Regions from separate parts of the Clostridium sp. JNZ X4-2 genome, predicted to be linked through region 1. Evidence: riboswitches for the same ligand, from Rfam matches in the RefSeq annotation. Region 1 holds a riboswitch; the other holds the start of a gene.

Evidence for each region. Region 1 has a riboswitch for magnesium ahead of ACYUJ6_RS15075 (magnesium transporter). Riboswitches for the same ligand answer to the same signal wherever they lie in the genome.
Region 2: it holds a riboswitch for magnesium, as region 1 does, so the genes downstream of both, ACYUJ6_RS09715 (Nramp family divalent metal transporter) here and ACYUJ6_RS15075 (magnesium transporter) in region 1, are expected to answer to the same signal.

Annotation. Positions count from the first base shown of each region.
Region 1 is NZ_CM142685.1:3,125,223-3,141,148, forward strand. Features, by position in the region: gene ACYUJ6_RS15055 (NAD(P)H-hydrate dehydratase) at 1-299, opposite strand, end outside; gene acpS (holo-ACP synthase) at 271-675, opposite strand; gene ACYUJ6_RS15065 (DUF6514 family protein) at 797-1,147, opposite strand; gene sleB (spore cortex-lytic enzyme) at 1,478-2,182, opposite strand; gene ACYUJ6_RS15075 (magnesium transporter) at 2,304-3,566, opposite strand; M-box (ykoK) riboswitch at 3,796-3,966, opposite strand; gene ACYUJ6_RS15080 (YgiQ family radical SAM protein) at 4,317-6,140, shown strand; gene ACYUJ6_RS15085 (hypothetical protein) at 6,167-6,838, opposite strand; gene ACYUJ6_RS15090 (YegS/Rv2252/BmrU family lipid kinase) at 6,938-7,825, opposite strand; gene ACYUJ6_RS15095 (CBS domain-containing protein) at 8,004-8,426, opposite strand; gene ACYUJ6_RS15100 (TVP38/TMEM64 family protein) at 8,493-9,161, opposite strand; gene ACYUJ6_RS15105 (ISAs1 family transposase) at 9,534-10,667, opposite strand; gene pssA (CDP-diacylglycerol--serine O-phosphatidyltransferase) at 10,812-11,339, shown strand; gene ACYUJ6_RS15115 (hypothetical protein) at 11,386-11,748, opposite strand; gene ACYUJ6_RS15120 (APC family permease) at 11,984-13,432, opposite strand; gene ACYUJ6_RS15125 (alpha/beta hydrolase) at 13,540-14,505, opposite strand; gene ACYUJ6_RS15130 (O-acetylhomoserine aminocarboxypropyltransferase/cysteine synthase family protein) at 14,550-15,824, opposite strand.
Region 2 is NZ_CM142685.1:2,018,007-2,033,932, forward strand. Features, by position in the region: gene ACYUJ6_RS09700 (FAD-dependent oxidoreductase) at 1-705, shown strand, start outside; gene ACYUJ6_RS09705 (MutS-related protein) at 822-2,504, opposite strand; gene ACYUJ6_RS09710 (hypothetical protein) at 2,687-2,809, shown strand; gene ACYUJ6_RS09715 (Nramp family divalent metal transporter) at 3,283-4,536, opposite strand; M-box (ykoK) riboswitch at 4,732-4,896, opposite strand; gene ACYUJ6_RS09720 (DUF2284 domain-containing protein) at 5,023-5,571, opposite strand; gene ACYUJ6_RS09725 (GDSL-type esterase/lipase family protein) at 5,681-6,502, opposite strand; gene ACYUJ6_RS09730 (ABC transporter permease) at 6,521-7,525, opposite strand; gene ACYUJ6_RS09735 (ABC transporter ATP-binding protein) at 7,543-8,457, opposite strand; gene ACYUJ6_RS09740 (LOG family protein) at 8,724-9,272, shown strand; gene ACYUJ6_RS09745 (stage II sporulation protein P) at 9,316-10,371, opposite strand; gene ACYUJ6_RS09750 (YibE/F family protein) at 10,431-10,574, opposite strand; gene ACYUJ6_RS09755 (hypothetical protein) at 10,640-11,107, opposite strand; gene ACYUJ6_RS09760 (metal ABC transporter substrate-binding protein) at 11,319-12,242, shown strand; gene ACYUJ6_RS09765 (dihydrofolate reductase) at 12,358-12,849, shown strand; gene ACYUJ6_RS09770 (acyl-CoA dehydratase activase) at 12,919-14,586, opposite strand; gene ACYUJ6_RS09775 (2-hydroxyacyl-CoA dehydratase subunit D) at 14,583-15,857, opposite strand.

The DNA of each region.
Region 1 (15,926 bases):
TTCAAGTTCTTTAATATATTGTAATTTACTCTGCATTCCTCGCTCATACCTTCTTCTTTCCCCACTAAAAACACATGAACTTTTTTATTTAAATTATACAGATGTCTTGCTATGGCAAACCCGTCTCCTCCATTATTGCCCTTTGTACATATGACACAAAAATTATGGAGATTCTTTAAATCTATATTTTCAATCACCTTTAAAGCTGCATTTTCCATTAGAACAATGCCGGGTATTTTTAACTGGCCTATGGCATAGTTATCTATATTTCTACATATCTCTATGGATGCTATCCTCAATTTCATCAACCTCCATTATTGCATAAGCTATAGCATTATCTACACCATGGGATATACTCAGGTGTATTTTATAGGTCCCACATTTATTAGCCATTAATTTGGCCTTTCCTTTCAATATTACGCTTGGTTTACCTGAAGCTGCCCTGTCTATTTCCACTTCTTTTAAATCAAATCCCCTGAATCCGGTACCCATTGCCTTTACCACCGCTTCTTTTGCTGCAAATCTTCCAGCTACAAATTCAGGCCTTAAATTTCTATTTTTAAGATATTCTATTTCATTCTTACTAAAAACTCTGTCTATAAAATTTTCATGTTTACCAATTGCTTCTTTAATTCTTCTAATTTCAACTATATCCACTCCGATTCCAAATATCAAAATACACTACACCCCCAATTGAATTATATCAATATCTATTATATTTTATATTATATTTATTTGCCGATATAGTAAATAAGAAATTAAATCTATATTAAAAAAAGAGGATTTCTCCTCCCTTCTAATAGGCTATATAATTATTGGTTTGTTTATCAAAATCCAGAATATATTCATCTACATAATCCCCGATTACATCAACTAGATGTATAGGTGATACCCTGTTGTCGTACAGCAGCTTCAGTAAATTATGTACCTTATACCTTTCCGGACTTATACTTCCAACACAATCTCTTTGTACATTCACTAATTTCCCCTCTGATATATCCTGTCTTTCCACTTCGATTCCATAAGATTGAACTTCTATAATCTCATTCTTATATGTTATTGCCAGTTTTTCTTTTAACAGCCTGTAAAAATATACATATTTCATTTTCTCTACTATTTCACTAAAAGTAAAATTCTCAACTATCATAAACGTTTTCCCCCTGCTAATATTATTGACTTAAAAATATATTATCACAGGTCTTAAAAAAAATGTGTCAGTTCATGATTAGCTGAATTATAAATTATCCCTCATATATGACAATAAAAATCTTTCACTTGCTTAACTAAAAGTATAAATATACTTTTATACTATTTATTAACATTTTTTATTGGACTTTTCTGTCGAAGGTACATATATATTGACTATTTATTTTTATAAATTTAAAATTATATGTCTGCACTTGTATATACGCAATAATCAAATTTGCCTAAAACTGAACTATATTTCCTAAAATTCATTTTATATTCATATAATCTTCTATCTGCAAAACCTATGTTTTCCTATGATTTTTATAAGAGGTCTTGACCATATCCATGAACTGGTTGCCGTGGCAGGATTAAAATAATATACTGCCCCACCGGAGGGATCCCATCCGTTTAACGCATCCCTGGCTGCATTCATGGAGCTTTGCTCCATATCGGCATGTATCTGGCCATCCACTATGGCAGTAAAAGCTCCAGGCTGATATATCACTCCAGGCACAGTAGCTGGAAATCGCGGATCCCTGGTTCTGTTTAATATTACAGCCCCTACGGCTACCTGTCCTTCATAAGGCTCTCCCCTGGCCTCCCCATTTATCAAGCGGGCTATAAGCAGCACATTCTGATTATTGCTTTCACTGTTGGATGCAGTATTACCCCCGGAGGCGTTTATTCCCAGAGCTGCCAATGTAGCATCTCCTGCCACACCATCGGAATTCAATCCGTTCTTTGACTGAAAATATTTGACAGCAGTGTAGGTCTGATATCCATAAGCTCCATCTATACTGCCGTTATAGTACCCCCAGTCCTTGAGTTTTGTCTGTATTTGTGTCACTATATTTCCTTTGGATCCATAGGAATAGGCCACAGCTTTTACTGCATTGTTATAAGGAAGCAAAAATAGGGAAGTGGATATATATGTGAATATTATGGCAAGCATCAGCACTATTTTTGTTTTGAAACTTATAATTTTTTTAGCCATAAGACCATCTCTCCTTTAATATTTATTAAACTTACATTTATCCTTGCTTTAATATAGTTTGTGCACAAATATAATAAAAAATACATAAAGAAAAGCTGTCAAAAATGACAGCTTTATAATTTTATCCTACTTTTCTCAATCTCTTTTTCCAGTTTGGTATCAATATGTCTTCCATAATATCATTTATTACTACTATGCCGCACAATTTTTCTTCATCATCTACTACAGGCAGAGAAAGTAAATTATATTTTGAACAGTCTTCTATGGCCTTGTTTATATTTTCATTATGATTTATACTCACTATATCATCTACCATAATGTCTTTTAATCTGGTTTCAGCACCGGATAATATCAGATTCTTTAAAGACACGGCACCTTGAAGCCTTCCCTTGTCATCAACAATATATATATAATAGGATATTTCATCCTCCGGTTTAATTTCCCTGAATAGTTCAATAGTTTCATTAACCGTTATATTTACATTAAAAGAAATAAAATCTTTCTTCATCATACTCCCTGCGGTTTCATCCTTGTAATCCATAAGGGTTTTTACTTCTTCAGCATCTCCTTTTGTCATGTTCAAAAGTATTTTTTGTGCTGTATCTTCATCAACCTCATCCAGAATATCCGCAATTTCATCCTTTGGCATATTAAACAATACCTCATCCCTTTTGGACTGACTTAAATTTTCCAGAATATTGGCCTGTATTTTCGGTTCTATTTCTTCTAAGGTATCTGCCGCCAAATCTTCATCCAAACTCTCAAATACCTTTTTTCTGTAATTCACATCCATATCCTCCAGTATATCTGCCAAATCTGCAGGATGAAGTTTTGATAACTTTTTATAGGGTACAGAAAGTTTTAAATTATTATTTACCATTTCCAGGGACTCCACATTGTCCCAGATTATAAGGCTGTCTTCTGGCTTTTTATTGAGTATATCATAAACTTTTCTTATAATATGTTCCACACCAAATCTTCTTCCTAAAGCTAAAACTCCGGTATCAACAGCCACAACCCTGTATTCGCCTGCCATTTTTGCAATTCTTAGATCATTGACTCTTACTAATTTTTTACCATTTATATCCACGATCTGTTTATCCAGAAGATGCTTTGACAAAAGATAAGAATAACTTTGAAGTATTATTTCCCTTATACCTTCTCCCTTGATTATTATATTATTATTATCTTCATAAAAATTTATATTTTTACATTCACAATTGGATACTTCCATGCCGTCTTTTATCTTATATCCTATAGTTCTGGGCATGCCGTGATCAGTGGATACATATATATCCACAAGTTTTCCCACATATTCATCAAATTCATTATAAACCTTCTTATAAAGAACCTTGCTCAAGAAGAAACTAGTTAATTTTTTCATAAATATTCCTCCCTTGACCTATAGAGAAATATTTAAATCCAATTAAAAAGCTAATAAAACCAATTGATAATTATTATTCAAAAATTAATTCAGATACTTCTCTATACATGTCTATTAAATTTTGTACAAAGTTACACCGGCCTCCATAAGGTCCGTTTTCCATTTAACCACACCACCTAAATTAAAAAATTTAAAAAAGAGCCCTCCCTGAGAGCTCTCCATATAAACTAAAACTTTTTAATCGTCCGAGTTTTAGCACTATATAGCTTTAGACTAAATTTTGTCCAGCTGCATTAGATAAAACCTTAATCCGGTAATATCTGTTGACCCATTGGCATCTCTCGATGTTTCCGGGCATCAGCATATGTCTATATAGGAGCCTCACCTAACATAACAAATATTAAACAACAGTATAAAATATTAGCTAAAATATTAGCATTTACATTATAATTATATTACAAATTTGCCAAAATGCAATAAGTAAATACTAAATTTATCAATATTTATTTACTATCTACTCATTAATGCATTTTTCCCTCATTTTGCTCATTCTAATTTAAAATATCATCTTTTCTTTCATTTGCTCAAACTTAAGATAAATTTTTACTCCTTTATTTATTATATACTATACATTCATTTTAGTACACAAATCATTTTCTGTTATTTCTTATCTTTTTCCTGTTCTTTAAACTGTGTTATACTATGAATAAAATTAAAATTAACAGATAAGATCAGAATGGAGAATGTAAATTGCAATTAAATAAAAAATTTTTACCTATATGCAAAAAAGACATGAAGTTAAATAATATAGAGCAGCTTGACTTTGTACTTATAACTGGAGATGCCTATGTGGATCACCCTTCTTTCGGTACCGCCATAATATCCAGAATTTTAGAAAGGGAGGGCTTTACCGTTGGAATAATAGCTCAGCCAAATTGGAAAAGTGACGATGACTTCAAAAAGCTAGGCAAACCCAAACTGGCATTTCTCATCAACTCGGGAAATATGGACTCCATGGTGAATCATTATACTTCTTCAAAGAAAAGAAGGCATGAAGATCTCTATTCTCCAGGCGGGAAATCAGGCTGCAGGCCCGATAGAGCTCTAATAGTATACTGTAATAGGGCAAAAGAGGCCTATAAGGATGTCCCTATAATAATAGGCGGAATAGAGGCAAGTTTGAGAAGATTTGCCCATTATGATTACTGGAGCGATAAAATAAGAAAAGGCGTACTACTGGATTCAAAATCCGACATACTGGTATACGGCATGGGTGAAAAATCCATAGTACAGATAGCAAACCTGTTAAAATACGGTATGGATATCCATAAAATTATAGATGTGAGGGGTATTGTTTATTGTTCCAAAGATAAAAATCATTTAAAAGATTATATAGAAGTGCCTTCCTTCGAGGAAGTTTTAAAAGATAAAGGCTCTTATGCCGAAAGCTACAAACTTGAATATTTGGAGCAGGATGCCATAAGAGGAAAAACATTAGTACAGAGACATGGAGATCACTATATAATTCAAACTCCCCCCCAATACCCATTAACGGAAGAGGAAATGGATATTGTATATAATCTGCCTTATACAAGAACTTATCACCCTATATATGAAAAAGAAGGCGGTATACCTGCAATAAATGAAATAAGTTTTTCCATTACCAGTCACAGGGGATGTTATGGCGGATGTTCTTTTTGCGCATTGACTTTTCACCAGGGAAGAACTGTACAAAACAGAAGTGAAGAATCAATAATAAACGAAGCGGAACTTCTGACTACACTGGATAATTTTAAAGGATATATACACGATGTGGGGGGACCCACTGCAAACTTCAGACATAAGGCCTGCAGGATTCAGGAGAAAGTAGGAGTATGTAAAAACAGGCAATGTTTATTTCCAAAACCCTGTAAAAACCTCATCATAGATCATAGTGAATACTTAAGCCTATTGAAAAGAATAAGAAAAATTCCCGGCATAAAAAAAGTATTTATACGTTCAGGAATACGATATGACTATCTGATAAATGATAAAAATACGGACTTTTTTACAGAACTGTGCAAATACCACATAAGCGGCCAGCTGAAAGTGGCTCCCGAGCACATAAATGACAGAGTATTAGCACAGATGGGGAAACCCCAAATGGAGGTATATAACAGATTTGTAAAAAAGTTTTTTGAAATAAACAAAAAACTGGGGAAAAAGCAATATCTGGTACCCTACCTCATGTCCAGTCATCCTGGAAGTGATTTAAATGCAGCTATAGAACTAGCCTTATATATAAAAAAAATGGGTTATACTCCAGAGCAGGTTCAGGATTTTTATCCTACACCAGGAAGCCTGTCTACAACTATGTATTATACAGGTACCAACCCTCTAACCGGAGAAAAAGTCTATGTTCCCAAAAAGCAAAAAGAGAAAAACATGCAAAGGGCTCTTTTACAATTCACCCTTCCCCAAAACTACAATCTGGTAAAAGAAGCTTTAATTGCAGCCGGACGTAAAGATTTAATAGGGAAAGGCCCCAATTGTCTGATTTCTAAAAATCCACCCAGAAGAAAACACTCCCGGTAAATATCCTAATAGGTTCACAGCTGTAATTAACAACCAGGAAATGATTTCTTTTTAACTTTATTTAAAGCATAAATCAATACAGCAGTCCAACTCATATCACCAAGTACAGTCTGCACTAAAATTCTCACTCCCAGGAGCCAGGATATATATTCTGCTGCAGTTATGCATGCTGCCAGCACCATCATGTATATTCCAAATTTATTCGGATTGTTTTTGCCCATGAACCCAAGTGCCAAAAATACTACAAAAGTATTAAATATTATATATATCCAATATACATATGAATCTTTGGTAAGATACATGGTATATCCCAGTACAGCCTGGTACTGCTGTACATTCTCCAGAACGACTCCGCAGCTATACATAATAAAGCCATAATACCCCAATAGTATTGCAGATATTGCAAATATATAATAAAATTTTGTATTGTCCTTCCTCATAAAAATATACATCACAGTGAGAGCCGTTAGGGGAATTGCAATTAGATTTAAGAAAAAGGGTATCTTAAGCATATACAAGTATTTAATATTATTGGATAAAAATAAAATAAAAATAGATATATACCTGAACATCATGGCTATTAAAATAAAAAAGGTCATGATTTTCACCTTTACCGGTAAAAATTTAATCCATATAAACCCTTCAATAATCATTATCAGCATAACAGGCAGCAGACAAATATAAATGTAAAATACCATATATTCTCCTTCTTTTAACAGCACTATAATTTATATTTATTAATATTACCCAACTTATATTACTATTTTAAACAAAAACTATGTATTATGTTTAGCTTTTCAATCCATATTTACTCCTAAAACCTCTATTCCGCCTTTTATACATTCTATTAGAAGAGGAAAATCAGGACCTCTTTCACCATCTATATCAGTTACTATATTTTCACTGCAGTCCACTTCTATTTTATTTGATTTAAAATATATAAGACCTGTGGTGTTTTCCAGGTGATCTCCCCTGAGCATTTTTATAAATAGTGTAATAGTATCCTTTATCATGCCCGCCTTTATTATTATAACATCTAAAAGTCCGTCATCTATTTTTGCTTTATAGGCCAGTTTCAAATTTCCAGCAGTCTGCCCGTTAAATACCATCATAAGATACATGTCTCCATGGAAAAATGCAGTTTCAGATTTAACTTTTATCCTAAGCTTTCTCAGATTATGAAGCTGTTCCAGACCCTTGACATAATAAGCTAATTTTCCCATTGTGTTTTTTAAATTTACATCTGTCTTTTGAGAAACATCTGTAAACAGTCCTGTACTGGCCACATTTATGAAATACTTGTCATTTACCTTGCCCAGATCCAGTTTTCTTGGCACACTGTTTACTATCTGCTCGCAAGCTTTTTCAACATTTTCAGGTATACCTATGAACTTTGCAAAATCATTGGCAGTACCTACGGGAAGAATAGCTATGGGTATATTTATATTTAACTTTTTCATATGGTTTACAGCAGTATCTACTGTTCCATCTCCTCCTGCCACCAATATGTATTTATAGGTTTCATCTATTCCTTTAAAAGCCTCTTTCATATTAACCTCAAAACTGATTCTAAAAGGCACTATTTCATATCCATATTTCTGATGTATTTTAATCACCTTATCTATATCGGATATTATGGTATTTTCTCCGGAATACGGATTATAAATAAATTTTACTTTATTCATATTAAACTCTCCTATTATATAAACTTGACAAAATATGTATTAATTAATCTATTCATATTAAACCAAAGATTCCAAATCTCTGCTTATGTCACCTGATATTATATCACCTGAAGCAATAAATCCACAAGATTACTTAGTAATTCCTGTGGATTTATTTATAAATTATTAAATTCTAATTTTAAGATATACCCGGACGTGATATATTGCTTAAAGCATCTCCTGCCTGCTCATTTGTCCCGGTATTGGTTGCCAGATCACCCAAAGATACAATTCCAACAATAGATTCATTTTCTATTATAGGGATTCTTCTTATCTGTCTTTCACTCATTATTCTGGAAGCATCCCTGAGATCCATATCTGGAGAAGCAGTTACGGGATTTGAAGACATTATATCCCTTACTGTTCTGGAATTATAACTCTCACCTTTAACTCCTGACCTTATAGCTATATCCCTATCCGTTATAATCCCTATAATTTTATTTCCTTCACATACTGGAACAGCTCCTATATTATTCTGCTCCATAATCTCAGCTGCTCTTTCTATGGTATCGTCAGCTTTCAAGCTAATTACAGATTTAGTCATTATATCTTTAACCTTCATTTATAAAACACCCCTTTAAATTTAGATTACACAGTGTATTATGTCCTAAGTTAAGGATTATGTTGCTTATAAATTATTGGTATTTTTAGATTTCCTCTTATGTATATATATAGAACAAAAGGCTATGGCACATAAAATCATTATTGGCAATATGAATTTAACAGAAAAAGGATTCCCCAGATTTTTTCCCATTAATGAGTAAGTCACCATTTCCGGTAAAGTTCCTATCAATGTACCAAGGATAAAATCACTATACTTCATTTTTGTGAGCCCCGATGCATAACTTAAAGGATCGTAGGGAAATACGAAAGACAATCTCATTATGGTCATAATTTTAAAGCCGTATTTTTCTATATTTTTATCCAATGTCAAAGCCCTGCCTTTTAAAATCCTGTGGACAAATGAACGTCCAAAAAACCTAGATAAAAAGAAAGCTACTGTAGCCGATCCGAAACATCCAATCATACTCAGTAAAATAGCTATATGAGAATTAAATATGTTTCCTGCAATAATTGACATAAGCGATGCTGGAAATATAATAAGCAGCGGTCTTAAAGTATACATGATAACGAAGATAAGAGCCGAAAATTTTCCATAACTTTGTATATAACTTCTAATATTATATGTATTTATAGAGCATAATTTATCTTTATAAATAAATACTAGTATTATAATAATTAAAATCAAAAATGCAGATATCATATATTTACCAATATTTTTTTTATTTTTTTTCATAAATCTTCAACTATCCTTTTTATAAAAACTCTATAGCTTAATTAAGCCTTAAAAAACATATTTTTTTAATAAAAATTTATAAACTTTACACAAAAAAGCAATCTATTACTTAACTATTTTCATAAAATGAGTTATAATTAGCTTATGTAATTATATACTTTTTACTCAGCTTAGGCAATAAAATATTGTGTTATTTTCAGGGCAAACGCATGAAAAGTTATAATCTCTTATGTCCCAGATAAACTCTGGAATAAATTCTATCATTGCTAAATTTTCACATATGGTGGTATGAACCAATAGCTTTTTTTTAATTAACCAGATAGTCCTTGTTATTGGATATATCCCGTGACATCAAAAATAAGCCCTATTTTATCAAGCCAAAAATGTATGCTTTACAATTGAATCAAGAAAATCTTCATTTGTCATTGCTTTAGCCCTTTTCCTTGGGCCACTCATAGGTTTTTCTGTTTCTATATTTCTAAGTATATTAAGTGCAAACTTCCTAAGTAATGATAGATTCTCTGGACTGTGTTCCTTTCTTGTCCTGTTAGAATCTTCATTAAACACTACATCAAGTACCCAATGCATACTTTCAATTCCCCAGTGCTTACGCACAGCATTTGAAAATTTTACAGCATCAGCCGGTAGAGAACTTATATAGTATCTTTTCTCTATTGTTATTTTCCCTTTTTCTTCACTCTTTCGTACAGCTATTCCTATACTTTTTAAACTTTTCCATTCACTGCGTGTACTGAGCCAATCTATACTTTCTGTAATGTAGTATTTTCGTACTTCATTTCTTCCATGTCCCTTATCTACTGTCATTGTATAATTGTATGGAATACCTTTAAAGCCCGTTTCTACTGCATCATCTAAATATTCTTTAACTTCTTCATAAAAAAGCTTCTGGTTTCCTTTTAGTGCAAGCACATAATCAGAATTCTTATCCACTATCGCTTTTACTATATCTTTCTGACATCCCATTGCATCAGTAGTTACAATACATCCATTAATATCTAGTAATTTTAGAAGTTCTGGAATAGCCGTAATTTCATTACTTTTTTCGGCAGTTTTTACCTGTCCTATAACTATTCTATATTTACTTGCCCATGCACTTACTATATGTATTGCTGATTTTTCTTCAGCTATATTACGTGCTCCGCATACAGTCTTTCCATCAATCGCTATAATAGATCCATTCAAACTTGCTGATATTTCTTCTATCCATTTCATAAAACTACTTCTAAATTCTTTTGGGTCAATCCATTCAAAAACTCTTTGCAAGGTATCATGAGAAGGTATCCCATATGGCAAAGTCAGATATTTTTTGAAGAAATCGATCCTGTCGTTTGCAAAATCTTCTATAGCCACCCAGCTGTCACAATTTGCTAATGTTGCAACTACAGCTATGAATAATATTGATGTTAGGTTATGTTTAATTTTTGTATCCTGTCTTTGATCTGTTATAAGTCCAAAATAATGTGTTAACATTTTACGTTTTACCATGGTATTTTACCTCATATAAATTTATATGATTTATAATACCACAATAATATGTTTAAAAGAAGCTCCAAACTTACTATTTTAGGCATTTTAACACTTTGTTTACTCATGCGTTAACCCTGGTGTTATTTTAAGGAGTGATCTACTATGGCTAAAATAAAAATAGCTAAAAGCACTGTACCAAATGCATTTACCCTTGGTAATCTTAGTTTCGGTATAATGTCTCTAATGATGTCTTTTGAAGAAAATTATATATGGGCCGGTTTATTCATACTGCTTGCATGTTTAGCTGATAGATATGATGGAAGGGTTGCTAGATTTCTAAATGTATCCAGTGATTTGGGTAAGGAATTGGATTCTCTTGCAGATTCAGTTTCCTTTGGAGTGGCGCCTTCGGTTCTTGCCTTTAATCTTTATAATTTTTCCAGTATGGGTTTGCTAGGTTATATATTGGTATTGTTACTGCCAATATGCGGGGCATACAGACTGGCAAGATTTAATGTCACTGAATTTGACGGAGAATTCTTTGGAATCCCAATAACATTTGCAGGTATGTTCATGGCACTTTATTGTTTAATCACAATAAGACATCCTCTTCCCCAAGAAGCTACAATCTTACTCATTATAGTACTTTCCTATTTGATGATATGCAAACATAGATTCAAGAAATTTTAATTTATAAAATCATAAAGGAGAAATAAGTATAGATAAACTTTTATACTTATTCCTCTTTCATGTCGTTATCTATCTCATCCAGACTATTGATGAACAATTCCTCATCTATTTCTGTTTCTATATATTCAAATTTCATCTTTTTCTTTATAATTTCAGTCCTCATTTTACAGTACTGAGCATATTCCACAGTAGATTTATCTATTGCATTTATGATCTTGTCAATTACATCACCCAGCTCATCTGCCCTGTGCAGTGCATCCTTAACATCCTTTTTATGTGCCGCTGCAATGGAATTCAATTCTCCCGCACCTCCCACCAGCAATCTATAACAGTTTGTCAATTTAGACAATAAATCTGTCAGGTTATTTATATCACAATAATAATCTTCAATTACCTTTCTATGAGACATATTTACCACCCTGACCAAAATTTATAGTATACTATATTATTTATATTAAAATTATATGAAATTATAACTTTACATAGTTTTTAATCTTATCTTTACGGAAAACATCTCCTCAAATAAAATAAAATTTCTCAAAAAAGTGGCATGAAGAAAGCTTTCAAGTTCGGCCACTGAATAGGCAAAAAAGTCAGCACCTCAATAGTGATGACTTTTTTGTAAACACTTTCCAGGTGATAACTTATATGGCCATATTATGTTTGTCTTTATATTGGCCTTCCCTTTCTTTTTGGGAGCTATTATAATTATCATCAAGCTGCCGGTTAATATTTAAGATAATATCCGGTTGTTTTCTGCATTTCCATAAAAACCTGATAAAACCACTGGCCAGTAATACAATAAAAATATAAACAAGTAGATTATTAGGATATGCTGGAATTGGATAAACACTGCCTATAAACGGTATAAGCACACTAATGCCTCCAATTACTGATATAATTATATTTGTTGCCCTTAACTTCTTTTTATGATACAAGAATATGGGAGCTGCTATATCAATTAATAGATAAGTGGTTAAAAACCCCAAGGAACTTATACTGCCAACTAATCCCCAAATTCCCGACAGCCCAACTTTTGATAAAGTTAAAATTGTAGGTACTACAAATGTTATAATAGATACAATACCTATTGCCACATGAGGTGTTCTATTTTTTTTATGTGTATTTGATATATTTTCATTTAAAATACCGTTTTTAGACATTTCATATAATCCTCTGGCACCAGCATTTATACTGGCTAATACCACTGCAAGAGAACTGACAACGGCACCTATTGTCAATAATACCGCTAATGCGGATACTCCAAAATGAGCCGCCACTTCTGTCACAGGAGCCTGACTTGTGGTATATTTATCATTTAAAAACCTAAATGCCGATATATACACATAGGAATTAACAATATAATAAAGTCCTGCAATAAAGGCACTTAATGTCACCGCTTTAGGAATATTTTTCAAAGGGTTCTTTGCTTCATCTCCAAGCATAGTTGCACTTTCAAAACCTACCATACACATAAATGCCAGAATTGTACCCTGCATAACTCCTGAACCAGAAAATGCTTTTACATTTAATTGTGCTGCATCCACATTTGAGCCTAGTTTAAAAACTACAATAAAAGCAAGTATGACCCCTATTATCAATGAAGCAATCTCAATATAAAGCATAACCTTGGATGATAAAGAAATATCTTTCCATGCTAAAAACCAAGCTGCAAATGAAACTATACCAATAATCAATACCGATGGAATATAAATACCAATTGGATTTATAATTACATTTAAGTAGCTGGCAAATAAAGGTGCAACTGAAGCAGCACAAGCAATATATGCAATAACAAGTGCCCATGCACCAATTATACCGAATCTCGGTCCTATACCCTTTATGATATATCCATATAACGACCCTGTTCCTAAATATTCTCTTGCAAAACAGTTAATATTTTTACCTATAAAAATCACTCCTATAACAGCAATAGCAAAAGATAGCCATGTTCCATTTCCCGCACTGGCTGCTACCATGGGAATTGCTACTAAAGGCCCACCTGACGGTCCAATAGTTGCGATAGATTGTGCAAATAAATCTTTAAATTCCAAGCACTTCAATTTTAGTCCCGAATTATTATCATATACCATATTATCTTCCTCCATATTATAAATTATTTTTTATAAAAAAGGCTTTAAGCAATTAAATGTTTTGCTTAAAGCCTCCGGTTTTCCAGTGAGCAATTTATAGTTATTTTTTATATATGGCTGCACAGCCAATTATATAGATCCCTGATTACTTCATCTCTATTCACTTCCCTCAGCATCTCATGCCTTCCATTTTTATATGTTTTATATGTTGTATCCTTTATTCCAAATTTTTTATATGTCTGAAATAGTGTTTTTATGCTTTCTCCGTAGTTCCCAAAAGGATCATCATTTCCCGATATGGAAATTATAGGCAGATCTTTAGGTATTTTTTTAATAACTTCTTCTCTATGCAAATTTTTTAAAGCATAGATGAAATCTTCATAATATCCAACTTTATAATCTATGGCTGCATAAGGAGAGCTTAATGTATTTTCAAGCATGGTGAAGTCACTGGTGAGCCAGTCATAATCTGTCTTTGCAGGCTGAAATTTATCATTATAATGTCTAAAAAAATAATCTGCAGTTTTTACACTTTTACCCTTTCTTCCAACCTGGGCAACCTCTTCTTCCACTACTTCAATCAATTTTTCTATTCTTCTTCCATCAATTGGCCCGGTAGTTCCAGAATATATAATCCCATTTACTTTACTTCCATATTTATATGCATATATCTGAGCCAGCACAGATCCCAAGCTATGTCCTAAAAGGAAATTTGGTAACCCTGGATTTTCAATTTTTATAATATCCGTTAATAATTTAATATCTTCTACCATCCACGATATTCCATCCTCACCCATATAACCTGCACTTTCTTCATAAGATGGTTCATTTATGTTTCCCGCTGTCCTCCCATGACCACGGGCTTCATTAACATATACGGCAAAACCCAATTTAACCATATTCACACTGAATTCCCTATAATAATCAGCAGTTTCACCCATTCCATGTGCTACCTGTATAATTCCCTTTATTCTAGATTCATCACATGGCAACCATTTTTTAGTAAAAAGTTTTACATTCTGCTGATCTCTGTAAAAAAACGTTTCAGATTTATATTCTATACTGTTACACATAATATATATACCTCCAGAGAATATATTTTTCTAATCTGCATATGTCAGATTTTATCTAGAGCTTGTTCAAAATCTGCTATTATATCTTCAATATCCTCAATTCCTACAGATACTCTAATCAATTCAGGTGTTACACCTGCAGATCTCTGCTGCTCTTCATTAAGTGCAATATGTGTTGTACTTGCAGGATGAATCACATATGTTCTCACATCTCCCAGATTAACAACTATGGAAGCCACCTTTAAACTCTCCCCTACTTTTTTTGCCGCTTCAATACCTCCTTTTACACCAAAAGTCAAAATCCCACTAGCACCTCCTCTTAAATATTTTTTAGCTCTATCATACTCCTTATCCGATTTCAGATAAGGATACTTTACCCACTCAACTTTAGGATGTCTTGAGAGGTATTTAGCCAGACTTAATGCATTTGAGCAGTGTCTTTCCATTCTTAAATGCAAAGTTTCCAATCCTAAAATTGTTAAGAATGCATTCAACGGAGCTTGTGCTGCACCAAACTCTTCAACTAGATTTACTCTTAACTTACCGGAAAATGCTCTTTCTTTAAATTCATCTACAAATATTAAATCAGTTGGCCCTGTTGGAGTTGTATAGTCAGGGAACTTTCCATTTGCCCAATTGAAATTACCACCATCAATGATTATTCCACCTAAAGCTACTGCATGTCCATCTGAATATTTAGTTGTTGAATGTACTACAATGTTGGCACCATATTCAAATGGATTGATCAAATAAGGAGTAGCAATAGTATTATCTACAGCAAATGGTATATCCAGTTTTTTTGCCACTGATGAAAACTTATCAAAATCAAGAACATTAAGCCCTGGATTTCCTATTGTTTCTCCATATATAAGCTTAGTATTTTCTTTAGCAAGAGATAGTATTTCTTCCTCAGAGGCTTCCGGATCAGCAAAAGATACCTTGATACCTAACTTGGGCAAAATTGCATTAAAAAGATTATAAGTTCCCCCATATAATTTGGAACTTGCAATAATGTTATCACCGGCATTAGCTATGTTTATTATGGAATAGACCACAGCAGACTGCCCTGAAGATGTTGCTACTGCTTCAATTCCGCCCTGCAATTCCACATATTTTTTTTCCAGATCAGTAACTGTAGGATTTCCTATCCTTGTATATAAATATCCCGGAGTTTTTGCTGCTGCAACATTTCCAACTTCATCAAATGTGTCATACCTGTAAGATGTGCTCTGTACTATAGGAACTACTCTTGATTCTCCTGATTTAGGGAAATATCCAGATTGTACAGCTTTTGTCCCTATTCTAAATTCCTTACTCATAAAATCATCCTCCAATTTAAATGTTATTTATAATTTCTTATACTTTTCAATAATTCTGCCACTTCAATTTCCAGCTCATAAATCAAATTTTATCTCTTTAAT
Region 2 (15,926 bases), 1.1 Mb from region 1:
GATGGAAATTATGGGGCTTTTAGTGGCTCCTGTAAACTTGCAAAAGAAACAATAGGCAAGGATTTATTAAATAGAGTTGAAGAAAAGGGTGTAGCTGTACTCAAAGTTCCCAAAGAGGATATAAATCTGGATAAACTGCAGGCCAAGGTATGCCAGCAATATGCCTTAAAGGAATTTGCCGAAAATATAATTTTACTGGATACAGGCCATATAAAACTCATGACTTCATATTACCCTCTTGATAAATTGAGAAAAATACCTGGACTTGAAAATGTGAAATTCATTGATCCTTATGCCGGAGGTAAGGGAAATTCCATAAGGTATCTTTCTGTAGCTCCTGTTTCCAATGATCTAAAGGTATCCGGAATAGAAAATCTATTCTGCGGCGGAGAGAAAAGCGGATTATTTGTTGGACATACAGAGGCAATATGTACCGGATCTTTGGCAGGTCATAATGCTGTTCGCCATGGTCTTGGAATCCCTCCATTGATTCTACCAACCAGTACCGTAATAGGTGATATAATAAATTATGCAAATCAGAAAATACGTACCAGTGAGGGGAGAAAAAACAGATATACTTTTTCCGGTGCTGAATATTTCAATAGAATGAAAGAAAAAGGCATGTATACCATAGATAAAATTGTTATAAAAAATCAAATATCAAGCCTGAACCTGTTGGATATATTCAACAAAAAACTGCTCTAAAATAGAATTCACCTACAAATACTGCCGGATAATAAAACAACCGCAGTATTTGTATTTTTCGTAAATAAGCAGTAATCTTTACCTTATTCATTCCATAATTTATCCCTCTCTTAATATCATTCCACCTGCCATACTCCCTCTTTTAAAAAGTCAGAAGCATTTTCCTGTGCCCTGTTTACTATATGGCTGCTGTACCCTAAAATGCCCAAAAGTTTTATTGCATTTTGAGTTTGGGATCTTCCATCATGTATTTTATAATCAAAGGATATATTATCATCTATAATATTTTCTTCAAAATGATAGTTGGAAAAATACCTTTCAAGTATATGGGTAAGTTCCACATCATGAGTGGCAGCCACACATACACAATTGTTTAAAGTCAGATATTTAAGTACCTGGGAAGAAGCTGATATCCTTTCTACAGTATTGGTCCCCCTGAGTATTTCATCTACAAAACATATAGTAGGAATTTCATCCTCTATACTGTCTATTATCCTCTTTAGGGATTTAGTTTCTACAATATAATAACTTTCATTATTGAATATATTGTCCTTTAACGCCATGGAAGTATATATTTTAAAATAACAGCATCTAAACTCCGAAGCCAGACAGGTGTATATGGTCTGGGCTAAAATAATATTTATGGCAACTGTCTTTAAAAATGTGGACTTTCCAGATGCATTGGAACCTGTAATCAGAATGGAATCCCTCATCACTATTGAATTGGGCACTGGATCTTTTATAAGTGGATGCAGCACATCTTTAAAAATGCTGGCTTGCTCCTGTTTTTTACTGCATCTGGTCAATTCAGGTGTGACATAATAATTCAGTCTTTTTCTATATGATGCTACAGCCATACAGCTGTCTATGGCACCTATGGCTTCAAATATAACTTCAAACTCCCTGCTTTTTTCTATAAGCATATCAGACATCTTTTCATAATTGATAAGCTCTACAAGGAAAACCATTCCCGCATATTCTGTAAGAATTCCTGTATCCGTACCATTATTGCTTTGGCTAAAGGAAGCATTTTTTATACTTTTTATCTCTTTAAGTGCGTGTTTCAGCTTTTCATTATAATCTTTAAGTGGTTCTACCTGCTCTTTTAAAATTAATCCTGCATATTTTGCTATTCTCAATATGTACATAAAAGCTTCAAATTTATGTATTATTTTTTTCTTTCTGCTGAAATATACCCCTATGTTTAGACAGAAAGATATAACTATTGTACTCAATCCAATATATGGATTTAGAAATAACACTCCTATGCCCAAAATGGGGATTCCTGCCAGAATCCTGTAATAAGTCAAAAACGACTTTCTTTTTCCTTCTTTCTTATAAAAATAATCTGATATAAAACATCCTCTATTTTTACCCAATCTGGCAAGTATATACTGTATTTTTTTTCTTTCCGCTTCGTTATTCTGAAAAAATTCTATCAATTTATTTCTATTCTCAAGTTTTTCATGATCATATAAAGGTTCTCTTAACATATTATATAAATATTGTTCTCCAGGACTGCTCTCCGTGGTATTAATATTTTTAAAAATATCATCCATACTCAAATCATTCCAGGTAATTTCATCAATAAAAAATTTACTTTTATCACTTTGCCTCTTATTATTAAAATATTCAGCTACAGTCTTCATATCATCATCACTATATTTTTCCTTCTTTTCCTTTCCCCAGTTATTTTCTATTCTTTCCCTGATTTCATTATTTGCTTTAAAATTTGAAAATACAGAAAACAAGGTGCTTACTAATATAATTATCAATATATATACAACAATAGCTGTCATAATTAACTCTCCCTTAAGAATAAATATTTTTTAATTTTTTCTTAGCAGCATATACAATTAAAACAAAATATATTCAGATTATACCATAATAGGTAATTGGAAATCAAAACAGGATTTCAAAAATTTTATTTGACATATATTTATTAAAGATATATAATATAATGATACAAGGAGGTGATAGAATGAATAACAATAAATCTGTATTAATAACGCCTGAAGTCATGGAAGAATGTTTATGTGAATCTTTGGATATAATTGAAAAAAACAGCCAGTCACATAAGAAAAATAAAAAACATTTAAAATAGTTTTTTATTTGTAAATAAATGAGTGTAGCAGAAAGTTTTATCTAGTAAAGTTTGCTTTTTAATGCCCATCAGTTAATCTTTGCATATTGTTCCTTTCTTAACAATAATTTTCTTTTAAGAGTTTATATTTTTAAAAAATACCCTGTAAATTTTCCACTGCTCCTCATAATATATTTGAGGAGAATAAAAAGTGGTATTTTTATAGGATTGCAAATGAGATCCACTGATCTAAAGGCTTTAGAAGTATTTTTTTGTTTTTACAAGTAATTTTCTACCATAAATTCAATTTTAAGTATTATACCCTATAATTTTCTCTACACTTACTTTAATATATTAATATTTATGAACCTTGCCAAATTCCAGTCCAAAATTGAACTATCCATTTTATCTTTTTTATTATTTCCCAGCAATTTTCTCTTATCAAATTCTTTTCTATCAATCTAGAGTGCTAGTTTAGTCATATTATTTAATATTTAGACTATCAATAATAACAAAGATAATTTATCCAATATAGGAGAAATAAATAATACCACCGATAAAATAACTATAAATAATACTGTTATCCAAATTACTGTATTTTGAAATTTATTATTCGTATAATCTCCCATTATATCTTTGTTGTTTGTTAATAGTACCATGAATATTAATATTACCGGACATAGAATTCCTGCAATCTGCTGGGTAACGAGCATTATGCCCACTAATGATAGCTTAGGTATCAATACTAGAGCTGAACTAAATATAATCATAAAAGTAAATATTCCATAGAAAACTTTTGCTTCGTTAAATGAGTCATTCAAACTACCTTCAAAACCAAATGCTTCACATATAGCATAAGTAGTTGACAATGGTATTACCATAGTAGCCAGAACTGAGGCCCCAAATAAACCTATGGCAAAAAGTACTGTAGAATAATTACCAACCAGTGGCTTCAATGCCATGGCAGCTTGTTCTGCACTGTTGATTGTTATTCCAGATCTATGCAATGTTACCGCCGTACATATTATTATAAAAAACGAAACTAAGTCACCCCAAAATGCTCCTAAATATACATCCAACTTTTCATATCTATAATCTTTTAAACTTAATTTCTTATCTACTATAGATGATTGAAGGTAAAATTGCATATATGGAGTTATGGTTGTTCCTATCATGGCAATAAAAGTCAATATGTAAGCTTTATTAAATTCTATAGATGGTGTAATGGCTGCTTTCATAACTTCCATCCAATTTGGATGAACTTTTATACAGGTTATGATATAAGAGAAAAACACAAAAGTAAATGCCAGAAAAGCCTTCTCTGTTCTCCTATAAGACCCCTTAGTTATTAAAAACCAAACTAAAAATGCTGTTAAAGGTATTGTAATATATTTGCTTATTCTGAAAAGCTCCAAACTTGCAGCAATACCAGCGAAGTCTCCAACGCATACTCCAAAATTGGCTATAAACAATATACTCATTGCAAACAATGACCACTTTACGCCAAAGCTTTCTCTTATTAAATCTGACAATCCTTTTCCAGTAACTACGGCCATCCTTGCATTCATTTCTTGAATAACGGAAAGGCTAAAAGTTATTATCAAAATTCCCCATAACATTTTATATCCATAGGATGCACCAATTGTTGCATAAGTAGTTATACCGCCGGCATCATTGCCAGCATTGACAGTTATAAGGCCTGGGCCAATAATACTTAATATAAATAAAATTCTATTGGTCTTTTTCATGTTTTTCCCTCCTTGGAATATAGGAGAGCAGCTTATAACTCTATCAATTAAAACAGTACTATCCTACATTTTTAAATTCTTGATATGTCCCTTTCACTTAAACATAAATAACTAAGGTATGATTCCATTAGTTTACCTCCAATAAAAATAAAAAAAGCCTAAAAAAGGCTCATCAATAAAACAACAACAAGAAATTTTTTATATCCTTCGTTGAGCTTTAGTACTATACAGCTTTGGAATATTCCAGCTACATTAAGTAAAACCTTAATCCGGCAGTACCTGTTGACCCATTGGTATCTTTCGATATTTTTGGGTAGCAGCATATATCTAGTATAGGAACCTCACCTAACAACATACTTATTAAATTTAATTCGGATAAATAATACTACCAATAGCAGCTGATGTCAATAACTATTTTCAAATAGAACATTTATTTGTAAATAATATTATATAGTATAAAAACACCTGTATAATATTTGAAATATATTATCCAATAAGCACTAAGCCATAACAGTTAATTTGATCCTTACCGTTTTTATCCTTTAACACACCTATTGGAAAACCATTTGCCTTTATTGTGGCAAACACATCTATTCCACAGGCTTCCATGGAAGGCCTTGCTTCATTAGGATGTCTGCAATTTCCTATATCACATTTTTCGCACAGCCTACAGGGACCAGCTCCGAATCCAAAAGCTTTATAATTACCCGACAAAAAAATACTTTTCTCCATATCAACTATAATTTTAGTGGTTGAGCTTAAATCCATCCCAGCTGCAACTTCAGCAGCTGAATCTGAATTCAACTTGCACTGTATAAGGAGAGCTTTATTATAACAGTTGATTATTTCTCGAGTTTCCTTATAGGAAGGGGCATTAGGAGGGCAGCAATTACTCTTGTTATAATTGTTACATCCAAATTTGCACTTCATTATTGTCCATGCAGCTATCTCTATAGTATTTGTATCAATTATCTTAGCATCATATGCACCCAGTTCCTTTGCTTTTTCAACATATGTTTCCAAATCATCATTCATTTAAAATTCCCCCTTGAAATCAAACAATTAATTGATAAACTATATTTAATTTAATTATACACTAAATAAGAACTTATCCCAATCAAGATAAGTCTTTATTTTATAATTATTAATTTTTAAAATTCTTCAATGATTCAAATATTCTTTTGGAAATAGCCTCATAACCTGCGGAATTAGGGTGGAAATTATCGGCGGCAAGATAATTTTGAGAATTATATTTAAAAAGATCATAAGTGGGAATATATACTGCATTGTCATATGATGACACCAAATCCTCCGTTTTATAATTCCATTCATTTAACAATTCCAGTTTATCTGCAGTCAGCTCATCCCCAAAAGGATTATATAACCCGATAAACGCAACAATGCTGTTTTGATTTTTACTTCTTATTAGTTTAAAAATATTCTCCAGGTTTTTCAGGTACCTATCCTGAACCGCTTTCTCATTATCTGGCTGAACAACTGCTGAAGATGCATCTGTACTTCTAAAATTTTTGATTTCATTGCCTCCAATGGAGATGAATATCATATGGGAGTCCTGTATATATTGAAGATTTTGCTGATCCTTTACAATATTTAGAAGTCCGGTCGACACATCACCATTAACTGCAATATTGGTAACCTTTATAGATTTTTTAGTTTTACTTCTCCACAAACTGGAGAAATCATTTGCAAACCCTTTGTTGCTTTCATCCCCGGTACCTCTTGCCAGAGAATCCCCCATAACCAGGATATTATATGAATTACTGTCCAATTTTTTTATTTTAGTATTCACAGCTTTATTTTCACTTCCTTTATCTTTTGCTATAGAAGTATTATTTTTACTGGGTGCATTAGTAATTGAAATGGAATATATAAAACCTGTTGACAATACTGCTGTAATTATCAGTGCAAAAATCAGTATAGTTAAAAATCTTATTTTTTTATACATCAGACTCCTGCCCCCCGACTAAACCAATATGTCTTGTTTTTGAAACACATTAAAGCTTATAATTAAAGCTGCCAGCGACCATGCACATAATACCAACACGGAAAAAGTAAGGCTCATACCTTGTATTGGCTGATAAGATCCTGCTAAATACTGAGTCAAATCCAAATTTACTGCAAAGAAGTATCTAACTAAGGGCCAATCTGATAAAAACATTTGAAGAAATCCTCCTCCTATGAGGGAAGCCAGCATTATACCTATGGAAGTTGCAGTGTTTCTCACTATTACAGAAACCATAAAAGATAAAGTTGCAATATTAATTGAAGTAAACCATCCAAGAGAATACACCAGAATGGCATATTGCCATTGATAAATTCTTATAACGCTTGAAGAATCCAGCTTGTCACCTATAACTTTAAATCCCGTTGCCATGGGTTCATTCCAGCCTCCATTGTGAAATATAAAACTTGACACAACTATACACATAACAGCTGATTCTAAAATCACTATACAGGATAAAAGCAAAACTGCAATATACTTGCTAAGTAATATCTTCCACCTGGGAACGGCCCGGGTCAGAAGCATCTTTATTGTCCTTGAAGAAAATTCTCCTGAAACAACATCTCCCGCCAGTATTATTATGAGGAGAGGTAAAAACAGATAAACTGACTGCTGCATAAAATCAATAGTAAATTTTGCACTGCTTGGGGTTATGGGATTTATATTATGGTTTAAATAATATTCCAGCTGAGCTATTTGAATATTTATGGAATTTTTTCTATCCTGCTTAATGTATTGATTATTGGCAGTATTTTTCAAATACAGTATCTGCTGGTTTACCAGTGATTTCCAATTGTAATTTTGAGTTTGAGCTGGTGTCCCTGAAAATCTTCTTATTGTATGTTTGTAAGATGCATTTTCACCATAACAAAAAAGAGATACCAGTATTAATAAAATTGCCGAAATAAAAATAAGCTTTTTCTTTGAAAGCATTTTAAATATTTCATTTTCCACTAGTTTTAGCAAATTTATCATCCCCACCCCTAAACAATTTCATTTCCCCCTGTCAGACTTAAAAATAAATCCTCCAGAGTTTTATGTTTATTATCTACATATTTTATCTTCAAACCCTGCTCTATAAAATAGGAATTTATTTCTTCCAGTTTATCCGGGGAAACCTGTGCCTCAAGCTTTTCTTTCACTATCTGCCCATTAATTTTCCATATATCTTCTAAAATCTGTTTTCCCCTCTCATTGTCACTTAGTACCCAGAATACATTTTCATTGTTTAATAGTTTATTTACATCTGAACTTTCCAAAATCGTTTTTCCATTTTTGATTATAGTTACTTTATCACACATGAGTTCTATCTCAGAAATAAGATGGCTTGATATCAGTACGGAAATATTCTGCTCTTCTGCTATTTTCCTTATCAAATTTCTAAGCTGGCTTATACCTGATGGATCCAATCCATTAGTTGGTTCGTCTAAAATAAGAAGCTTTGGATTGTGCATTAAGGCTTGTGCAATTCCAAGCCTCTGTTTCATTCCCAATGAATATGTACTTACCTTGTCTCCTATCCTGTTTTCTAAGCCTGCCAGCTTTATAGAATTTATTATATCCCCTTTTCCAACATTTTTACTCATAGATGCCAGCATTTTAAGATTATCCATTCCACTCATATAATTATACAAATCAGGTCCCTCTATAATACATCCCACATTTGACATGGCCCTTACATAATTTTTAACTATTGAACATCCGCATATTTCGATATTCCCCGAGGTAGGTCGTGAAAGCCCTACGATCATCCTGAGAGTAGTGGATTTACCTGCTCCATTTGGACCGAGAAAGCCCATTATTTCTCCTTCTTTCATGGAAAAGCTTATTCCTTTAATTATACCCTTACCCCTTATTGTTTTCGTTACATTGTCCAGCAGCAAAACCTCTTTTTCCATAACATACCTTCTTTTTAAAAATTATATAATATACATTTTATTATGATTAATTTTGCAGTATATATCAACATTATAAATACAATTTAATATTTTATTCATTTAAAATATTATCTTATTGATAATTATATATGAATTGATATATAATTATCAATCAGTACAAGTTTAATTCTATTTATAAAAATTCACTAATATAATCAAATATATTTATTTTTTATATAATAAAGTAAATACGCTATTACTTAACTAATTATACGGAGGGTGATACCATGCAAAGAATATGTGTATATTGCGGTTCAGGTTTAGGTGCACGTAAAGAATATACTAAAGGTGCCAGATTACTTGGAAAAGAATTAATCAAAAATGGAATACAGCTTGTATATGGTGGATCCAGTACTGGGCTTATGGGGGAAATTTCAAATGAAGTTCTAAAAAATGGTGGAAAAGTTATTGGTGTTATTCCCAAAATGCTTCTTTCAAATGAACCACCTAATAAAAACTTAACTGAACTTATCCAGGTTGAAAACATGAGCGAAAGAAAAGAAAAAATGTCTGATCTTTCTGATGGATTTATAGCTCTTCCAGGAGGACTTGGTACCTATGAGGAACTATTTGACACCATAAGCTGGGCCAGACTTAAAATTCATAAAAAGCCCATAGGATTGCTGAATATAGAACATTTTTTTGATCCGCTTTTAGACATGCTTGAAAATTCCTGCAGAGAGGGTTTTATAAGTGAACTCAGCCTGAAACTTCTTTTAGTTTCAAACAATGCTCATGAATTGATATATAATATGAAAACTTATAAACCTGACTAAATATCAAGGGAAAATTTTATTATAAATTTTCCCTTAAACTGTATCACTTAATAACCTGTGCAAGTATCCTTGCCACATATTTCATGGAAGCCTTGGACTCATCCGTAGTATTTATCTGTGCTCCAATCTCCATGAGTATTGCATTATTGCTCATACCCTGGTTAAAATATCTTGTTCCATAATTATAATCCAAATTGATACCTCTTGAAAAACCTGGATATAACTTGTTCGAAAGATCTACTATTTGATTTGCCAGTTCCATATTTTTGTCAAAATGAGGGTTTTTCTTGGTCATAACAAGCATAAATTTGGACACATTTTCACCATTTATTTTCATTGTCACCGAATTTTTGTCTTCTGCATAATCTCTGTGCATATCTATTATCAGTTTAAAATCTCCATATTTTTTTAAATATTTACCCAGTGTAACTGAAGACCTGGCATAACTCTGGGTATATGCTACTGCATCATGTACAGTTGTATCATTTATTGCAGATATACCATATTTATTCAATTCAGTCACCAGCTGCTGTCCCACAGCACAGACATTTTTTGTATCATCAAAACTATTGGCATCTCCAGGTTTATAGCTCTCTGTAGTATGGGTGTGATATATAAGTACATCAGGCTTTTCACTATTCATCTTCCTGTTTAAACTGGGGTCATATACACTTGTATTTTTAGTTGAAGTATTGGAACTATCTCCTCTGCTCAAATTATCATCTGTTTTAGTTATTTGTTTATTATCCAGTTTAAATTCATTGACACTGTTATTGGGAATATCCTTTCCTATAAAGGCCACTTCCTTTCCCAGTATGCTCAATGGATTTTTAGCATCTATATTAAACACTTCCAAAGCCAAATTTTTCAATGAGAAGTTGTTTTCCGCCATATCATCTTCATCAAAGCAAATGGTTTTAACCGCCGGCATTGAGTAATTCAGTACTTGAACATAAAACATATTTCCTTTAATATTATTATTTGTATTGCTGCCGGCTTCAACCAAATAGGGTAAAATAATTACAAATATAAGGCTTATAATTAAATTGAACATTTCAAACTTAGGTTTATCTTTTCTGCTAAATCTTCTATAATTCAATATATTTACTGCTTTAGCTTAAAAGCAGTTTTCCCCCCTTTCATAAACAAAATCACCAGTTATTTTTTATCTAAAACCCAATATACAAAAACAGTAATTGGAATTGTAAATATCAATCCTATACTGCTTGCAAAAGTTTTTATTATATCTGAAGCAATCATATCCTGATTTATTATATCAGTAAAACTGCTGCTGCTGGCCATATACCCCAATACCAGAAATATGGCTCCGCTTATATATGCCAGTGTTCAAGTAGTAGTCATGGTTCCTATAGTATCCTGCCTACACTCATTCCAGCTCTTATAACATCTCTATTTGAAATTTGTGGATTACTCTCCTTTAATTGTTTCTGCCTCACTATCTGATATACACCAGCTGAATTTATCTTTCCAGTATTATCTTCACTTATTGTCAGAAATACCTCATCACCTGTCTTAAACTCTATATTATCTGGCTTGAATGGCTGGATGTCATGGCTAATGTCAACCTCTTCACCATTATGCTTCCCTTCTATAATCTTTACTTTCAGGTTTTGTTGTTTTACAATAATATTTTTATCCGTATCGTTTGCTTTATTTGAAGATACTATATTTACAATATTTTCTTTTACTATACTTCCAGCATTGGCATTATCACTTTCACTTCCTTCTGCTTTTACTCTAATAGGACTAAATAGGATAACTGGAATTATCAATAGTACTATAAAGAGTACAAAACATTTGTTTATCTTAGACAACTTCATCACTCCTTAATTCAGTGTTTATTAAATAATATTCAAGTATTTTAAAAATATAACAGTTATATATTTAATGAAGCTTTCCTATATAATTAATAATTACACTAGAATATTTTTTCTTATGTTTATTGACAAGAGTTCATTCATCTATTATATTATATATGTAAATGCATATCTATTGCATTTACATAATTTTAAGGAGGTACTATATATGTTTAAAAAAAATAAGTTATCTGTATTAGCTGCTATGTTCAGCTGTATTATTTTTATTTTTTCCGGTTGCAATGGCACCAGTGGAACAGCCACAGATAATAAAACTCAATCCAAACCCAAAGTAGTGGTGTCCTTTAATGCTATGAGGGAATTTGCTTCAGCTATTGGGAAAAACAAAATAGATATTACAACTATAATTCCAAATGGTACGGAACCTCATGATTTTGAACCAACTGCAAAAGATCTTAAAATTTTAGGCAATGCCAACGTATTTGTATACAGCGGACTTGGAATGGAGTCCTGGAAGGATAAAGTTATAAGTTCAGCAGGTAATAAGAACTTAATTGCAGTAGATGCTTCAAAGGGGATAAGTCCAATTAAAAATACTGATAATAATGAAATAAAAGATCAGGGCCAGTACGATCCACATACATGGATAAGTTTAAAAAATGCCCAAATTGAATCAAAGAACATAAAAGATGCTTTAGTTAAAGCGGACTCTGCAAATAAGAATTTTTATGAAAAAAATTACAAAGACTTTTCAAAACAGCTAAATGAGCTCTACAATGAATACAATACAAAATTTTCCACTGTGACAAATAAAAGTTTTGTAACTGGTCATGCTGCTTTTGCATATCTCTGCAGAGACTTTGGATTAAAGCAAAACAGTGTGGAAGGTGTATTTGCTGAAGGAGAACCTTCTCCTCAAAAGCTGGCAGGGCTTGTAAGCTACTGCAGGAAAAACAATATAAAAACCATATTTGTAGAAGATATGGTAAGCCCTAAGGTCTCCAATACTCTGGCCAAAGAAGTGGGAGCAAGGGTGGAAAAAATATACACAATTGAAAGTAAAGAAGACAACAAGAATTATATTCAAAGCATGAAATCTAATTTAGAAATGATTTACAACAGTTTAAAATAGCTTTACGCTATAATTTATAAGAAGGACTTTAGAGTGTTTTTCTGCGGTCTTTTACCTTTTTATCTGTGTTATAATATAGTAAAAAACTGAAAAACAAATAAGGAGCTGTCCTATAATGCTAAATATAATTGCAGCCATTAATCAAAATTATGTACTAGGCCGGGATAATCAATTAATATGGCATATACCTGAAGATTTAAAAAGGTTCAAAAAAATAACATGGGGTAAAACCATTATAATGGGAAGAAAAACCTTTGAGTCGCTTCCCAAAGTACTTCCGGGTAGAAAACACATTGTGGTAACCAGGGATGAAAATTATTCTATTTTGGATAATAGAGTTACAGTTATACATTCCATTAAACACATCTTAAAATATAAATATTCACCCCAGGAAGTTTTCATAACAGGCGGGGCACAACTCTACACGCAGATGCTGCCCTACTGCAGCAGATTGTATTTAACTGAAATAATGTCTTTTGAAGATGGAGATGCACATTTTCCTGAATTCAACAGAAAGGGTTATAAAGTAATTGAATATGAGAAGCACTGTGATAAAAACATTAAGTATACTTTTTTAACTTTTGAAAAAAATTTTCAACAAAAATAGCCAACCTGAGCCTGTCTCCAGCAGACCCAGGTTTTATACTATTTTTATAAAATTCATATACAACTTGGATTAATTATTCTCCAGTGCTGTAAGTGCTGCACCTATGGCACCTACTATCTGGGGTTCTTCAGGTATAAACACCTTATTCCCAAGCTTTTCTTCCAGACACCTGACCACACCTATGTTTTTTGCAACTCCTCCTGTCATCATATAGCCTTCTTCCCTGCCCACCCGGTTTACAAGTGAAACTGTTTTTGTGGCAACTGACTTATGCAATCCATGAATTATATCTGATATCTCCTTGTTTTGGGCCACAAGGGATACAACTTCAGATTCTGCAAACACGGTGCACATGCTTGTTATATTTATGTCTTCATTCCAGTTCAAAGATTTTTTCCCCATTTCACTCAGCGGTACTTCAAGGGTACGGCTCATCATTTCAAGAAACCTTCCGGTACCTGCTGCACATTTATCATTCATGGCAAAATCCAGTACCTTTCCCCTGTCATCCAGTTTTATGGCTTTGCTGTCCTGACCCCCTATGTCAATTATTGTTCTGACCTTGTTATTTAAAAAATATGCTGCTTTCCCATGACAGGTGATTTCAGTTATTTCCCCGTCTGCAAATGGAATACTTACACGCCCGTATCCTGTTGAAATTATCTTGGAAAGTTTATCACGGCTTATATGGAGTTTATCCAAAGCTGCCTTCATGGCCTTTTCTGCTCCGCTTTGGCTCCTGGCACCGGTTCGCACTATAGAATAAGAAAGTATTTCCCTGTTATTATTCATTATCACTACATTTGTAGATGTAGAACCGCTGTCTATACCTGCAACTAAAATATCACCTTCTGCCTTTTTATTATAACTTTTTTCATCCTGTTTATTTCTCGATTTAATTGTTTCAATAAAAGCTTCTATTCTGGTTTTCATCTGACCACTACCTTCTTCTGTATAATCTGTTTCTATTTTTAACATGGGCACTGAGATTATATTTCTGAGTTTGGCATATTCAAAAGAATATGCGTCACAAAACTTTGTGGTATGATATATCAAACCATCTATGCTGCCCAAATTTTCATTTAGAATTTTAATTCTGTGGTCATTATCCACCATTCTCATACATGGAAATGAATTCAGCAAAAATGAAGCATAATTTAAAATAAAGTCCTCATTCTTCATAAGCACCGTTGACTTTGCAAAATTTCCCGTGCAGGTGAAATTGAAATTTACAGAAGCACCTGTATCCTGGATTTGTTTTACTGTGGAGTCCTTTACTCTTGATCCCATAAGTGCAATATTTATATCCGAGGGTTCGGAAGATTTTTGCGGCACTTCTGAATTGACTATATCTATAAATTTATCTTCATCAAATTTTTTCCCAGTAAATTTCTCCATGGAATTTATGAATTTTATAATTTCGCTTTTCATAATAAGATAGGAAGCCCTGTTTTTTTTCCTTGGTACATCTATAAGATATACAAAATTAAAGTCAGGACTGCTTTTCAAAACATCATATAACCTTTTAATGCTGTCACAGCAATTTACAAGGACTACATTGGAAATAGCAGAATTAATACATTCTTCAAGTACTGCTTTTGCATAAGTGCATATATTGGGATGCATCAGTGTTTCAGCTTTATCAAATCCCGAAACATGAGGATCTATTTTTACTGTCTTCTCTCCAAAAGCCTTTATAATGTGAAAAGGTGTATACTTACAGACATAACCTATCATCTTGTCACCCTCCGTCTGCCGTTTAATATTTCCATAAATGCTTCAACTCTTGTCTTTACCTGACCCTCATGGGCATTTCGTCTATCCACCCCATCACCATCTATGGATAGATAAGGTATATTCTTTTGTTTAAGAGCCCTTTTTAAAAGCATTGTCCCTCCGCTGCACTCTTTACAGCCAAAAGAGCAGAGATTTATTACACCACTGGCCTTAAAATCTTCAGCAATTTTTATTACATTTTCTATTTTCATTTGAAAAGGACCATTGAGTTTGTTTTGAAGAAATTTTTTTGCTAAAGCCTCATAAGGGTGTTTATAGTCCATTTCTTCTATATTATCCAGGTTATAGTCACAAGCTAAAAGCTGATAATCCGAATTTAAATTGAAATAACTTTTAAGTACCTCACTGTAGAATGGTATCACGTGACTCCAGAGAATTCTCTTTCCATTATAATCAGGATATTTTTCTATATCTTCAGCCTGCATTTTATAAAATTTCAGTGTTTCACTTCTGCCTATTCCCAAATGAGATGCAAATAATCTGTACATCTCCAGGGTAAGCGTATTGGGGAAATATTTACGTTCAAGGCCTTTATAAAATTTACGCATATACATTTTAGTATCATTTTCAATTTTTATTACTTCCTTGAATCTGTCTTCATCAAATTTAACCTTCATTATATCCTGAATAAATTCTACCATTTCATGCAGCTGGCCTGCCACATATTTTTCCGTATCCTCATTGTATTCATAGGGTATGTCAAGATAGTAATAAGGTATATTGTATTTATCTGAAACATACCTAAAGGTATTCAAATTCCCATCACATATCATGGACGAAGTTATGGCAAATCCGGGTTTTGGAACTACCTTTGCTTCTACAGCTCCTATAAAAGCTTTGTGATAACTGCAGAGAGTGTCAGAAATACCTGATTTCTCGGCACAATCTATAAATACATCTTCACATTGTGTACCTGAAAGAAAGGATGAAAATCCCTCAATCAAAAATGGAGTTATGCCCATGGCATGAAGTATTTCAACCGGCGAAAATATAGTGATAAAAGCTGAATTTTGCGGATTTTTAAGGGGCTTGAGTATAAAATCAACACAGAGTTCATTTAGATAATTAAGGGAAGGCGGGAGATTCTTATCCTTAAATTTTGAAACCAAAAACTTTTCAATAGAAAATCCAGCCTTTAATAAATTCAATGTTTTATAAGGATTATCTGTATTCTTTTTTATATATTTCCCATAGGATTTAACCAAATTCATTTTAAAGACCTCTTTATTTTATAATATTATCCATATGTATATAAGACAAAAAAGCCCCGCCTCTTTATA